2 regions of the Paenibacillus sp. FSL R7-0204 genome follow, and region 1 is predicted to be linked to the other one. Evidence: predicted binding sites of a transcription regulator. Region 1 holds the regulator's gene; the other holds the start of a gene.
What was found. Region 1 encodes CtsR, which represses protease genes until heat stress. Its sites were predicted from a motif close to ATGGTCAATAAAGGTCAAACA; they were not measured.
Positions count from the first base shown of each region.

Region 1 (3,415 bases):
TCCGTAAATCTTCCAAACATCATATCTCCTGCACCTCCACGGATAATAAATATCTATAATTAATGTTGTGATCCCAGTGTCTCCCGGAGCAGCTTCGCCCGGTACATATCGCGTTCAGTAGGCGACAGCTCGTCACCGAACAGCTTTTGCAGAAAGCCAGGCTGAGTCTTGACATTCAGCTCATTGAGCACTGAAATCGAAGGCCCTTCCAGAATCCCCAGATCTACACCAAGCCGCAGATCGGAGAGCCGCTGTGCCGATTCTTTCAGTTCCATCACAGCAGCATAGGCCAAAATTCCGTAGGAGCGCTTGATACGGTCAGTAATCCGCAATGCGGAATCCGCCAGCAGGCGTTCACGCGCATTCCGCTCATGCTCTATAATCTGGGTGACTACACTGTGAAGATTCTCAATAATCTCACTTTCGGTCTGTCCCAGCGTAATCTGGTTCGAGATCTGAAAGATATTCCCTACTGCTTCGCTGCCTTCACCATAAATTCCTCTAACGGTAAGCCCCACCTGATTGACTGCGGATAAAATGCGGTTGATCTGATGAGTCATCACCAATGCTGGCAGATGGACCATAACCGAAGCTCTTAGTCCTGTTCCCACATTGGTGGGACAGCTTGTTAAGTATCCTCTGCGGTCATCGAAGGCGTAATTGACAGCAGCCTCGAAAATATCATCGATGGCGGTTGCCCTAACCCATGCTTCTCTGACCTGCAGCCCAGGGAACAGACATTGAATGCGGAGATGATCCTCCTCATTAATCATAATGCTGACCGACTCGTCCTCATTAAGAATGACTGCCCCGCCTTTGGAATCATCCGCCAGATTAGGACTGATAAGGTGCTTTTCCACCAGCACTTTTTTGTCCAGCTCACCCAGCTCATCCAGTCTCAGCAGTTCAAAGCTGCCGAAACCTGCAGCGGCATCACCCTGAAATACAGGGGCAAGCTGCTCCAGCACCTCCTCCGACTGCTCTGTTGAAGCGAGTAGCGGGAACGGAAGATGCTCCAGATTACGGGCGATACGCATACGGCTGCTGATGACAATCTCCGAATGACTGCCGCCGCAGCGCATCCATTCACTAAGTGCTTGTTCGGTATACCGGAGACTTGACATGCCTGATCCCCCCTATATATCAAAGACTTTACTCTTGTGGCATTTCTTTTTCAAGCTTGCGGATTCTGTCCCTCAGCTCAGCTGCGGTCTCGAACTCCTCCTGCACAATACTCTGCTGTAATTCCTGCTTCAGCTCATCAATCTGGCGCTTGCACATAATCTGTGCTCCAGCCCGTTTGGGAAGCTTGCCGACATGTGCTGTACTGCCATGCACCCGTCTGAAGAGCGGGTCAAGCGTACTGTCGAAATACTTATAGCAGGAGCTGCAGCCGAACCGTCCCAGCTTGCTGAACTGTGAATAGGTCATGCCGCAGTTTTCACAATGCAGACCCTGCACACTTTGTGCTGCCGCTGATTTGCCCTTGCCCGGGCCTTCCAGATCCAGAAGACCGGAAAGCAAGCTGTGGATAGAGAAGCCTCCCGCAGTTCCGGGAATCAGTTCACCCTTCTCCCGCGCACAGCTTTCGCAAATATGAAATTCCGTCTTCTCCCCGTTCACGATCTTCGTGAAGTGGAGTGTTGCCGGTTTGACGCCGCATTCCTGGCATAGCATAAGCGGTGTCCCTCCTTACCATTTGACAAATTATTTGCCCAATAAAGAGATTAGCATAGCCTTCATAAGCTTGGCACGAATCTCATCCCGGTACGGCAGATTAACCGTCAGGCATTCCCGGGAAACCGCAGACCGCATTAGACACGCTTCACGTTTGGAGAGGAAACGGGCCTCCTCCAGCTGATAAATCAGCCCTTCGGCAGAATTCTGATCAATATCATTCCCTATCGTGGAGTTCAGATGTGCGTATAAGGCTACATTCTGAGGCAGCTCATAGCGCTGAATCCGGATATATCCGCCACCGCCGCGTTTGCTCTCCACCACATATCCCTTTTCCAATGTGAACCGTGTACTGATGACGTAATTGATCTGTGACGGGACACAGGAGAACTGGTCCGCCAGATCATTGCGCTGAATTTCCACCGTACCTTCGGGACTTTCATGCAAAATATTCTTCAGATATTGTTCAATAATATCGGAGATATTACGCATCACTCATCCTCCAGTGTGTAAGCATTGGTTAAATCTGTGCTGCGCCAACGCCTGCCGTCAGAGACATGCTCTTAAGAACTTAAACCGGGCAATGCAATAAGAATCGGCTGTAATAGCCTCTGCACTGCGCTTTTTCTCTAAATGTTACATTCCTGAGAACGATGATATCCGGCCTGCGTTGACTTTGACTTTCTTTGACTTTTTCATATTATAACATATTCTCACTGAATTCCAAGGGGTTACTCTTATTTTTTACTTTTTGGCTGTATTGTATTCCGGTTGCCTGCTTAGTTCACTGAATTGGGGCGTTATGTATAGGAAAGCTCCTCCGCTTCCGAGGGAAGGGGAGGAGCCGTTCACTGTCAGAAAAAATCGAATAATGCCGTCTCGGCCTGCGGAATCAGCGCTTCAAGCCAAGCTATCGCCTCAGCAGTCCCGGATAATTGTTCGTATCCGGCCGCCTGAAGCGGACGTTTGTATCCCATTAGCAGCACTGTAAGCGTGCCGATACTGCATTCAAGGCCAGCCTCTGAGCGCTCGCCCTGAATCCGGGTAAGCGTCGCCTCCCCCTGCTCCGACACAGTCCACCGCCATAACCCGTTGTTCCAGACCGCATGCTTATCTTCAATATAAAGCACCCGCTCCCGGTCACCCTCCGGCATATTGAAGGTCATGTTCTCCACAAAAGCCTTAGCATTGACGATACGCGCCATGAAGTATGGATAATTCTCCTGCGCAATCCGCGGATCAGGAAGGAGAAAAGGCAGAATATCGTCAGCAGGCACCAGCTTCAGCTGTGCAGCCGTAATCATGGAGTCATGATTGGCCAGGAAGCTCCACAAGCCCTGGCGGGCAAGCTCGTTCCCATAGATGAACTCATCTATGACCAGCTCCTGCTGCACTATTTTATACAGCACATAGCCCTGCGGTTCACCCTGCTCGGAATAATACACACAGGAATGCGTGTCGTCATCGAGCACACTTTCCTTCCACCAGGTGTCGCTGCGCTGGAGAGTCCCGTTATACCTCATGGCGAATTGGTCGTACAGCTGCTGGAATACTGCAAGATCAGGAGAATCGCGCTTCACACTGCCCTTAATCTCCGTCTTGTGCGGGAACTTCCCTACAGGAAGAGTGTACTTCTTATATTCACAGTAGATCTCCCAGCCGAATTTACGGTAAAAAGGAATCAGGAACGGATGCAAAAAGGACAACGTCTGACCGGCTTCGTTCATCGTCTCGAGCG
Region 1 is NZ_JBBOCA010000001.1:975,231-978,645, reverse strand. It holds gene clpC (ATP-dependent protease ATP-binding subunit ClpC) at 1-23, opposite strand, end outside; gene MKX42_RS04330 (protein arginine kinase) at 60-1,124, opposite strand; gene MKX42_RS04325 (UvrB/UvrC motif-containing protein) at 1,153-1,677, opposite strand; gene MKX42_RS04320 (CtsR family transcriptional regulator) at 1,708-2,169, opposite strand; gene MKX42_RS04315 (GNAT family N-acetyltransferase) at 2,532-3,415, opposite strand, start outside.

Region 2 (3,415 bases), 940 kb from region 1:
AATGTCTTCCAGGCGCAGCCCCATGGTCCGCATCGTATGAACCACTTCGCCATTCTCATTGAAATAGTATCCGAAGGACTCGGCTACGGCTCCCTCGCTCTGAATCTCTGAGATCGTCCCGGAGTCCAGCTTGCGGCGGTGGGTCATTTCAATGGCGTCGCCTATTCCATGTACAATAATACGCGATCTGCGGATAATTTGTACAATCTCTCCAATATTGGAGTCCTGCGCAAGCGACTCATATGCGTCTCCGCTAAGCAGATCGGGCACATGCAGCAGACGGTAATTGGCGCCAATCCGTTTGGCCATGGTTGAAGCAATGGTGTTGGCCTGTATCTCCATGCTCTCTCCCAGTCCTCCACGCGCCGGAACAACCCAGGCGTTCTTATAGGAAAGGGATAGCGGCGGGGTCAGCTGATCGGCCATCTCGGCCAGTGTTGATCCACCTGTGACGGCAATCGTATCATCACTTCGCAGTACGCTGAGCAGTGCCTTGGAGCCTGCGCGCCCCAGCTCACGCTTGGTGAACGGCGATGTCTCACAATCGCCAGGTACCACAATTACTTTGGTGAGACCGTACGTTGTACGAATTTTCTCTTCCAGATCATCCAGGCCGAATAGGCTCTTGGCGACCGGCTCCAGCAGGTCAAGCAGTCTGCGACCGGCATCGCTAATGCGCATACCGACGCTCTCGATCTCAATGAGCCCCTGCGATTTCAGAAGATCCGTCTCGGCGCGCAGCACCCGCTCGGTCATATCAAGCGATGCGGCTAACGTCCTGCGCCCAATAATATCGGACAGCATGATCTGATGTAGAATCGTATACCGTCTCTTAAGGGTTTCCATGAGATCAGGCAGAAGCTGCTTTTGGATTTCCAATAGATTACGCATGCTTTCACTCCTGCAACTTCGTCTTTCTCTTATCCCTTGTTCGTGGTCTCAAAATGTCCCGGGTTAACTTTTTAAGTCCCACCCATATTCTACCCAAAACTGACGCCAAGTGCAAGTGTTCCGAGACTATAATTCTCAGCCAGCTTTCATCTTATACATGGGCTTGTCCGGCAGCCCGCTGGCAGGAGGCGCATCTCCGGCTCTATTAATGGAGACAGAGAAAACTATTTTTGCGCAGGATACCTAATACGCATTGCTTTTATCCGAGAAGTATATTATAATAATTTCTGTTGCGCCCGTGGTCCAATGGATATGACGTAGGCCTCCGAAGCCTGAGATCCAAGTTCGATTCTTGGCGGGCGCGCCATTTTTTTCAAGCTTGTACATAATTTAGTTCCGATTATATTATACTTAACCAATGAGCCGCTTGAGGGCTCTTTTTTTTGAAAGTAAGTTTGACTTTCTTTGACTTTTTGTTTGAATTTGTTTATCATGTGGTTAATACGGTAACAGTAAAAAATGAACACATTCGAAGCACCAATTTCAAGGAGGTTTTCCACGTGAGTTATATTCCTATGGTAGTAGAACAGAGCAACCGCGGTGAGCGCGCTTATGACATCTATTCCCGCCTGCTGAAGGACCGCATCATTTTCCTTGGAACGGAGGTTAATGACGTGGTTGCCAATTCCATCATCGCACAAATGCTCTTCCTGGCTGCCGAGGACCCGGATAAGGATATTCACCTGTATGTGAACAGCCCAGGCGGTTCCATCACAGCGGGTATGGCCATCTTCGATACAATGCAATACATTAAGCCGGATGTATCCACCATCTGTGTAGGTATGGCCGCTTCCATGGGAGCGTTCCTGCTGAACGCCGGCGCCAAGGGCAAGCGCTTCGCCCTGCCGAACAGCGAGATCATGATTCACCAGCCGCTAGGCGGTGCCCAGGGCCAGGCTTCGGATATCGAGATCCGCGCCCGCCGCATCATCAAGCTGCGTGAGAAGCTGAACCGCATCCTGTCCGAGCGTACAGGCCAGCCGCTGGAGAAGATCGAGAAGGATACTGACCGCGATTACTTCATGAGCGCTGCAGACGCTGCAGAATATGGTATCGTGGACAAGGTAATTGAGAAGACTTTGCCGACAGGCGTATAAGTAATCTATCCCAATGAATACACGAAGAGGCTGTAACAGACCGGTCCGGTCATGTTACAGCCTCTTTCTTCATGCTACCTTAAACCTCCGTACCCCAGGGCATCCAGTTTGCCTGCAATTACGCGGTAGCCTCTGCCATTCGGGTGAATATGGTCCAGGAACAGCAGCCCCCGCTCATTACCGGCAAATTCATGGTATACCGAAGCAAACCCTACGTTATTGCTGCTGTAGCCTGCTGCATAGCGGTTGAACTCCCGCACCCACTCTGTTGCTTCATTCACCTGTGGGTATGGATTATACAGGCCTACCATCCGGATGATGTAGGGGCTGCGGGAACCTGCTTTGAGCTGTGTCAGGCTACCCATGATGTCGCTGTAGTTACGCTTGCAGTCCCTAAGCGCCTGCTGAAGCAAGCCCTGGAATTCGCCGGGCCGGGGCCCGGCTGCCCGGGCTGCCTTAATCAAGTCATTGCCGCCAATGGACAGCGTAATGATCTGCGCATCCTTCACCGCTGCCCGGTAGACATTTGAGCTCCTCAGCCGTTGCTTCAGCCCCCCGGTGGTCAGACCGTTGACACCAAGATTCGCCGGCACCACCGGCGTGCCCAGCCTCCCTTCCGCCATCCGCCGGTAGACGGGGACGAAGCCGTTCCCGGGCAGCGCCCCGAAGCCGGTTGTAAGTGAATCCCCGATCGCTGTATAAGCATAGACCATAACCTTCCCCTCCCCGTATAAGCTGCTTGCCTTCTATAGCTTATGACTATCCGGGTGAAGTGGTAACGGCAGGGCAGGCTGATTAGGCCGTGGATGAAAGATGCCCTTGTGTCTCCCGGAGGAGATGCAAGGGCATCTGGATAATCCAGTTTATTATTTCAGCGCCGCGAACGGACTGCTTCCATCGGGCAGGAGTTCCTTGAAGCTGAAGTTAAATTCCGGGAAGCCCTCGGCATATGCCGTGTATTCGTATAACTGGAAGAAGAGCACCGCTTTGCCATCTTTCAGATAGAAGTACTTCTCGGTATTCAGTCCATTGAACCCGCCCAGATATCCTCCGTTAGCTTTGATCTCGGTGGCCAGCTTGGCATTGAGCTGTTTCTTGTAATTAGGGTTGGCACCGAACAGGTCGCCCAGCAACAGGCGTTTCCCGTCTTTGAGCGAGAAGGTGAACGCATTGCGGTAAGTCATCCCATGGGCACCGCCGGTATACCCGTATTGATTAGTGATTAGGCTGAGCACGCCATCCTGGTTATACGTGACCACATAACCGCCTTCGAATTCATACGGCCGGTCATCCTTGGACCGCTTGGAGATTTGATCTTCAGCATCCTTCGCATAGTTCAGAACGGTCTGCTTGATCAGATCATTGAT
Region 2 is NZ_JBBOCA010000001.1:31,295-34,709, forward strand. It holds gene MKX42_RS00130 (sugar-binding transcriptional regulator) at 1-891, opposite strand, end outside; tRNA gene MKX42_RS00135 (tRNA-Arg) at 1,184-1,258, shown strand; gene clpP (ATP-dependent Clp endopeptidase proteolytic subunit ClpP) at 1,452-2,048, shown strand; gene MKX42_RS00145 (GDSL-type esterase/lipase family protein) at 2,123-2,761, opposite strand; gene MKX42_RS00150 (PdaC/SigV domain-containing protein) at 2,915-3,415, opposite strand, start outside.
Region 2: the regulator CtsR is predicted to act here: its motif matches at 1,344-1,364, upstream of clpP (ATP-dependent Clp endopeptidase proteolytic subunit ClpP).